One region of the Paenibacillus sp. IITD108 genome, then DNA from elsewhere that is predicted to be linked to it. Evidence: riboswitches for the same ligand, from Rfam matches in the RefSeq annotation. Region 1 holds a riboswitch; the other holds the start of a gene.
What was found. Region 1 has a riboswitch for cobalamin ahead of V1L65_RS05930 (ABC transporter substrate-binding protein). Riboswitches for the same ligand answer to the same signal wherever they lie in the genome.
Positions count from the first base shown of each region.

Region 2: linked by a shared signal. The riboswitch ahead of V1L65_RS07985 (S-layer homology domain-containing protein) and the one ahead of V1L65_RS05930 (ABC transporter substrate-binding protein) in region 1 are both predicted to bind cobalamin.

Region 1 is NZ_JAZHCT010000005.1:96,344-100,557, forward strand. Features, by position in the region: gene V1L65_RS05920 (heme ABC transporter ATP-binding protein) at 1-502, opposite strand, end outside; gene V1L65_RS05925 (FecCD family ABC transporter permease) at 499-1,542, opposite strand; gene V1L65_RS05930 (ABC transporter substrate-binding protein) at 1,539-2,546, opposite strand; cobalamin riboswitch at 2,690-2,915, opposite strand; gene V1L65_RS05935 (FixH family protein) at 2,988-3,458, shown strand; gene V1L65_RS05940 (sulfite exporter TauE/SafE family protein) at 3,468-4,154, opposite strand; gene V1L65_RS05945 (heavy metal translocating P-type ATPase) at 4,151-4,214, opposite strand, start outside.
Region 2 is NZ_JAZHCT010000007.1:33,718-37,931, reverse strand. Features, by position in the region: gene V1L65_RS07990 (DUF4430 domain-containing protein) at 1-909, opposite strand, end outside; gene V1L65_RS07985 (S-layer homology domain-containing protein) at 923-2,533, opposite strand; cobalamin riboswitch at 2,709-2,903, opposite strand; gene spo0A (sporulation transcription factor Spo0A) at 3,058-3,870, opposite strand; gene spoIVB (SpoIVB peptidase) at 4,204-4,214, opposite strand, start outside.

The DNA of each region.
Region 1 (4,214 bases):
AATAAGTAGTCGGTTCATCTAATAATAAAAGTGAAGGGTTTTGAACCATCAGCTTGGCTAATGCCACTCGCTGTCTTTCGCCGCCGCTTAACTGCTCCAGCTTGCGATGCTGTAAATGCTCAATTCCCATGGCAGCAAGCGCTTCATCAATCATGTTCTCCACATCAGCATCCTCGCCCCCAAGCCAGTTCTGGTAGGGGAATCTTCCCATTGCTGCGATTTCTCTTACTGTAAAGCCTAATGGAGGAATGCCTTCCTGCAGCAGAACAGCCATATATCTGGCCAGCTTTTTTCGCGCGATCAAATGAACAGGCTTGTCATCAAGACATATTTCGCCGCTGCTTGGCTTGACAGTTCCGGACAGCAACTGCAGCAAGGTCGATTTCCCGGCCCCGTTAGGTCCGATAATCCCGTATATTTTCCCTTCCGTGAAGGAACAGCTTATTTGCTTTAATATTGCAGTTGACTGGATAAAGTGGGAAACGTTTTTGATTTGTATCATAATAGCCCTCCCTTACTTTCCTCTTTCTTTCTGCGGATAAGCAAATAAGCAAAAAACGGGGCACCAATCAAAGCGGTCACTACTCCGAGCGGAATTTCTCTCGGACTCATTGCCATTCTTGCCAGTGTGTCAGACCAAAGCACAAACATTCCGCCGCCTATTGCCGATAGCGGCAATAAAAAACGATAATCCGGACCGATCAGCAAGCGAACAAGATGCGGAACGACTAAACCGACAAAGCCGACTACGCCGGATACAGATACGGCAGCTGCTGTCAAAAAGGTGGAGCAGAGCAGCACGATCAGCTTCGTCCTCTCCACCTTCACCCCAAGATGAGCCGCATGCCTCTCACCAAGCATGAACAAATTAAGCGGCTGGCTGAAAATGAACAGGACAGGCAGTCCTACGGCAACAAACGGTAAAATCATCCCAACATGCTCCCAGCTTCTTAAAGCGAGCGAACCCATAATCCAAAATAAAATTTGATTAACGACGCCCTGTGACATCGAGATCATTAACGATACGAAAGCTCCTAAAAAAGCTTGAATTATAACGCCCGATAAGATTAACGTCTCAATATTCATCGCTCCGTTGCGTCTAGCCAGCCATAAAACAGACAGCAGCGCTGCTGTACCCGTTACGAACGCTGTCAGCGGCAGCGTCCAAATCCCCAAGGCAAGCTGCAGCCCGCCAGCTATAATAAAGGCAGCGCCAACCGAGCTGCCGGACGCGACGCCGAGCGTATAAGGATCTGCAAGCGGATTGCGCAGCACACCCTGGAAGCCCGCGCCTGCAAGGGCCAGAGCTGCTCCTACTAATACTGCAAGCAGAACTCTCGGCAGACGCACCTTCGTAATGATGGCTACTTCAGCACCGCTAAAGCTGGAATTATCCATAGACAAGCCAAACATATAATGCACGAGTATGCGCCAGGCATCTTGAATCGAAATGCCCGCTGAGCCTAAAGAAAGGCTAGTAATAATAGAAACAGCAAGAAGGAGCAATGCTGCTCCTCCATACAAGTAAAGTTTTATTTTCATTTCGCTTCAAACAGCTCAGGGTGAACCGCAGCAGACATTGCCTGCAGGGCGTCTGCCAGACGCGGGCCAACTCGCGATACAAGATCCTCATTTATAGGGAAAATCGCTTTGTTTTTCACAGCTTCGATAGCATCCCAGCCAGATCTTGCTGCAATTCCATCCACCAGAGCGTTTGTATCCCCTCCGTAGCTTGAGAATAATATCACATCCGGATTATGCTTGATCACCATTTCATTGTCAGCTTCGAACCAGCCCTGCTGCTCAGCAGCAATATTGCTGCCGCCAGCTAGTGAAATCAGTTCATCGATAAACTCGCCGGAGCCAACTGTCCATCCATCAGAAACATCAAAGAAAACCGACTTTTTCGCTGCATCTTTAATTTTGTCTGTCACTTCCGATTTAACTGTAAGCATATGACCCGCTACTGCAGCAGCTTCATTTTGTTTATTCATAATTTTACCGATTAATTCAATTTTCTGGGCAACTTCGTCATATGTTTTCGGATCCGTTGCATATACGTTAATATTTAAAGCTCTAAGCTGCTCTACTGCGGCAGTATTCATAGTAGAGGAAGCAAGCACCAAATCAGGCTCCAATGCAAGCACCGCTTCAATATTTGTTGTTACATCTCCCACCTTTGGTTTTTCCAGCGCCTCTGGCGGGTAGTTGCTGAAATCATCAACACCTACAACCTGCTCACCTGCACCGATCGCATATAAAATTTCAGTCTCGCTGGACAAAATAGAAACAACCTTGGCAGGCGCTTTTTCAAACGTAAGCTCAAATCCAGTGCTGTCCTTAAGTGTCAAGGGATAGGCAGTCTCGGCCTCCTGATCAGGAGTCGGTGAAGCCGTCGTCTCAGGCGTACTGGCAGCTGAACTGGATGAAGGCGTAGCGCTAGGCTGATTCGTACTGCCAGCTCCGCAGGCAGCCAGCATAGCTGTCAAAATAACAGCTAGCAAGGACAGCAGCATTCGTTTATTCCATTTTTTATTTTTCCACATTGAACATCTCTCTCCTATTCTCTATATCTAGCTGAAACACAAAAAAACATTCCCAACAACAAGTGTCGGAAATGCCCGTGATTGCCTGCAGGATTGCTGCAAACAATGGATCCCCCGAACACCTCCCTAATTCCTCGTAGGCATAAGCGTCTTTTAAACAGGCAGGTATCCTGACTCAGCTTGAACGATCAGCGCCTTCCCAAGCAGCGGCTGCTCAGTGGCATTAACTGATGTTGACTTTCCAGCAAGGCTGGTGTCCAGCATTACAGTGGCGGGTCCGTACCGGATTTGCACCGGTTTCCCAATTATGCTGACCGACGTAAGATAGCATCTCTGCGATCGATTAGCACCTGTTTAATTAAAATAAAATTGTCAGTAGTAACTATACACTTCAACCGCCTATTTGTCCATTCCCGACCATAAATCGAAAGGAGTGCGCTTATGAATAGAAAAGCATCACCCGCTCACTATTCATCTAAAGCAATTGTAATATGCCTGCCTATCGTCATCCTTATTTTCGGAATTTTTTATTTTTTTCAAGATACATTGCATCCTTCTGCAAAAGAGGAAAGCCTGCCTGTTACTACCGAGCATCTTCAAGCTGACTTGCAGGCCATATGGACGGTTACGCCAGCCCCGGCAAAAGTACTCACACCAAACACCTTTATTATCGAGCTTGCAGATAAGGATCAACTGCCGATCACAGGGGCCGAGCTGTCCGTGAAGCTCAGTATGATCGGCATGTTTTGCGGCGATATGAATTTCACGCTTCAAGAGCAGCAGCCCGGTACTTATATCGGAGAAGGCTACCCGCTAATGCCAGGCGACTGGCAGGCTAAACTCTCGATCAAGCTCGGACAAGAGAAACCGGTCACATTGTTTCGCGAAATGAAAGCGGTCCGCACTTTATAACATTTATCACTACCATAGCCATATCGCTATAGACGGAATAAGGCCATTAGCAGCTAGCCCGCGCATTATGGCAATGATTCCTATTAATAAAGCAGCGGCATTGCCGATTTTGCGCAGCAGGCTTCTATTTTTTCTAGTAATCAGCTTTGCTGCTGCCGCTGTCGCTGCCAGTACAGGAAAGGTAGAAAGGCCGAATAACAGCATAATAACAGCCCCCGATACCATTGTACCCGAAGCAGCAGCATTCATCTGCATCGCATAGGTCAGCCCGCAGGGCAGAAATCCGAAGGCAAAACCTGTTAAAGCAATATGCAGAGATTCCATATAGGCACTGCGCTCTGACCTTGGGGTCATTTGATGATGCAGCCTTGCAGACAAAGCCGCTAAAAATGGCAGCTGATTTCGCCGCCATAGCCAAAGCAATATAAAAATACCGCCTATAATAGATGCTGCGCCTTGCAAGCCTGCTACCTTGCCTGCGACATTGAGGAAGGAACCAACAAGGCCCATCACCATTCCAAGCAGCGTATAGGAGGTTATTCTTCCCGCGTGATACAGCAGGCTCGCCCGCCATGCAGAAAAAGAGCTGTTAAGCGCAACCGTCGTTACAATCCCTCCGCACATGCCCATGCAATGGGGAGCCCCGAAAATACCTGTCAGCAATATTAGTCCCGCCTCATGCCATGTTATCATCATCCTTTCGCTGCTCCTTTGTATCTGCGATTCATTTGCAGCTTCAGCCGAAGCGCATTGCTT
Region 2 (4,214 bases), on a different contig from region 1:
AACCCATTCCACTACGTCCCCGTCCTGTAAGGCATAACGACTGCTTCCGTAATTGGGAAACCAGCCGTTTACTTTGTATATCCAGCCGCTTAACTCTCCGCAATCAAATTCATAAATATTGTTGATCCCTTCAATATAATTACTGTTATAAAGAGGGGTCCTATTAAATTCCATATGAATTTTATTTGCCTTCAGCTCGCGAAGCAGCACATCAAACACCGATTCACCTTCGTAAAAAACAACCTTCTTTGCAGCATAAATTATTCCGTCCTGCGGTAGCACCTCTAATTTATCTGCATCAAATATATTTAAATTATCGAGGATCGTTGCTGCTGATACCGATAATGTAACCGTCAGCTCTTTCTGTTTATCAATCTTCGTATCCTGCCACTCCACAGGCTCTGGTTTACCTGGCAGAACAGGATCGGTGAGATATTTATCCTTGTCGTTTGGCTCTTTAGTTTCAATTGGTGCTGGCGTAGAAGCTGGTGCTTTCTCACTATTATTTGAAGCTTCTGCAGCTTGATTGGATCCATTTGCCGCGGTTGCTGCAGGTGTTGGCACAATCGGTTTAGTTTCTGGCTCCGGCTGCTTATCAGGTTCAGGTATGATGGTAGAGGATGTGCTGGATTGATCGACGGGAGCTTCCCCATCATCTTTTAAACCTTCATTAGATTGAGCTTCAGATTGAACTTCAGGATTACTTTCCAGATGCTTCTCCTGATTGTTCTCTAGCTCATCCGTGGCACTCCCTGCCTCGCCAGTTTGTTCTAATGAAGAATTGTGTGTAAGTTGACCGACATTATTATCTGTTTTCACCGATTGCTTCTGAAAATTTCCGCCCCAAAAAAATGCAATTGCCAGTACACATACAATTGCCAGACCAGTTAACCATTTCTTTTTATTCATGTAAACCTCCAAATCAAACGTCTGACAAGTCGTAGAGACGGTTCTTATTCGTCAGAAATCTTTCATAGGACGATAATGCATAGAAAGCTTGATCCGTAGCCATCAAATCAATCTGACCAGAATTAGCCCCGCCGTTACTGCTTCCACCAGATTTCACATAATAAAATCCGCCTTTTACGTCTGAGTAGGCCAGCAATGCATCAAATACTGAATTTCCGTTTTTAATAAATCTGACGTCTTGATCAGGGTTAATGCCAAGGCCTGTTAAAGCAACGATTACCTGAGCGACGCTCTGCGAATTTACAGTTTCCCAGGTGGCATAACCACCATCTGCATGCTGGACATTTGATAGCCAAGACAAACCGCGATCGATAGCCTTTGTGACTTTCTCATTATTTTTATAGTAGGGAGTCAAACTTTGTATAGCCATTGCCGTTATATCCGGATCCGCTTCAGATGGGTTATTGCCAAGCGCCCAGCCTCCTCCATTCACTTCTCTATCCAAAATAAACTGAATCAGCAGCTCTCTGGTCGTTTGTTTTTTAACGCCTGCTGCTACAGGGATGTCATAGCTTTTACTATCCAAAGCTATAAGCGCAAAGATTGGGCCATTAATTCCTTGCTTAATAACAGTTTCAAAATCTGCAAGCGGCTCGCGCAAATCGTAGCCTGCAGCATTCGTTATATCTTTTCCAATCGCGGTTAACGCAAGAATAACTCTGCCATACTCCGTATATTTTACATGATGGAGCTTGCTGGAATTCTCTATTAAAAATTGCTCTACATTTTTAACATATTGACTATAATATTGCGCATCGATTGGTATGCCTGAACGAGCAAGCCCAAATATCGTCCAATCGCCGCCAACGCTTGCTATGACAGGATTCGTTACTTCTGCTTGTATAAAGCTGGACGTTTTTTTCAACTGCTCCGTTATTTTTGCTATTTCCAAAGATTTTTGAAATGCTGTTGAATCTTCCTTGTATACATATGCACGAACTGCAACTACAGCAGCCATTTCCCTAGTAACGGCTTGATTGGCATGAAAGCCAGCTGCATCGCCCGTCATAATGCCAAGTGCGGTAACTGCCTCAACAGCTTGCTTTGCCCATTCTGACACTTTATTGCTATCTTTTATTACACTAGCGGATTTTGAAAATTCAAGCTCTAATGCTCTAGCGATTATAACTGCCATTTCTTCACGAGTAATCGTTGCATTAGGCTGGAATTTATTCGCGTAGCCTGTAATCAAGCCTTTATTAAAAGCTGTGTTTACATAAGGAGCAAACCAGTCCTGGTCCGTTACATCCGTAAAAAAGCCTGTTTGTTCTGGGGTCACATCAAAGTCTAGCATTGCTGCCAAAATCTTTGTGAACTCCGCTCTCGTAATCGGCTTCTTCGGATTGAACTTGCCTGCGCTGCCTTGGACAAAGCCATTGTCCGTAGCTTGTTGTATAGCCTCTAATGCCCAAGCAGAAATTTGTTCATAATCGCGATACAGCTCTTTAATGGAAGACGTAGATTGCTGTTCCTTACTTGCAGAAGCTATCGATACATGGAACAAGAACGCCGAAACAAACAAACTGCCAATGAGCAGCCACGATAACCACTTCTGTTTTCTCATCTCTTTCAAACTCCTCCTGTTACTCTATACCGATGAATGATAAGAACAAGTTTATAGATAAAACTTATAAATTCTTATAATTCAAAAAACCTCTTAACAGAAGGTTAAGAGGTCTAAACTGCACTTACAAAAAAAGCATGCAAAAATAGACACCCTCCTATCCTTCGTAGAAAAATGATCTAAAGCTTTTCAGGCAGGTATTCTGGCTCAAGAATCAACGTCTATGCTGCCTTCCCAGTTTCCCAGTGGCATTTAAGCATAGACTCCTCTTATACAGCGGCGGGACCGCGTGGGAATCTCACCCACTTCCCTTTTACCCAATTAAATAAAGTCAACTTTACTTACTGGCACCTTAAGCTTTTATATTTTTATTGTCTGTTTATCATATATGATATGTTTGTGTTTGTCATGAACAAAATGATATTCAATCAAATACTTTAAATAAAAAACACTTCTTTAACGGAATTGGATTTCCGATAAAGAAGTGTCTGTTGCTTCTCGCGTTATATTTAATTCTTACCCTTTCACGACACCTTATGCTCAATCCTCAGCTTATCAGCCACCATTGCGATAAATTCGCTATTGGTTGGTTTAGACTTGCTGATGTTGATGGTGTAGCCGAACAGATGGCTGATGCTGTCGATGTTGCCGCGTGTCCACGCCACTTCGATCGCATGGCGGATCGCACGTTCGACGCGTGACGGCGTCGTTTTGAATTTTTCGGCGATAGCTGGATACAACGTTTTTGTAATTGCTCCTAAAATTTCAATATTGTTGTATACCATCGTGATCGCTTCACGAAGATACTGATAACCTTTAATATGCGCTGGTACGCCGATTTCGTGAATAATGCTCGTAATATTCGCATCCAGATTTTTGCCCTTTGCCATTGGCACTACATTGGATTTCAATGATGTGGATGAAGTGCTGAATTGCGCTGAAGTCGAGTGGGCAGGCACTCCCACAAGCTGACGGATACGATTAGCCAATACTTCCATATCGAATGGCTTTAAAATATAGTATGAAGCTCCCAACTGTACGGCCTTTTGCGTAATATTTTCTTGGCCGAATGCTGTTAGCATAATGATCTTAGGCATTGGACTCAAATTCATTTCACGCAGTTTTTCCAAAACACCTAATCCATCCAAATGAGGCATAATAATATCAAGTATTAAAATATCTGGAACATTACGTGTCTGCTCCAAATGTCTTATTACCTCTTCACCGTTATACGCAACACCGCAAACCTTCATATCACTTTGTTCGGATATGTATTCCGATAACAAGCCAGTAAATTCTCTGTTGTCATCTGCTAACAATACTTCGATCTTGTGCAAAGTGTAATCCTCCCTCGAAATGATATTGATGTCTCGCTCTTAGGTTGTCTGAATTTAGTTTTCGACATAACTAATTGAATTCCTCCTGTCGAAAATTTTTTTTCTTTATTTTTTTATGTAATTTCGATATAATTAATAATTTGCTACATGATCTGATTCCATTCGAAATCATTCGACAAATAGAGCCTTTTCATATGACAAATATGGAACTGTTTAATTTTAACACAATTTAGCAACGAGTATAAACAAAACTGTGACTAACAGCTTGTTTAGTTGAAGGAAAGTTCAACTAATCAAGATGCAAGTCACAGTTTTGTTGTTTATTAAGCAGAGTTAAACTGCAT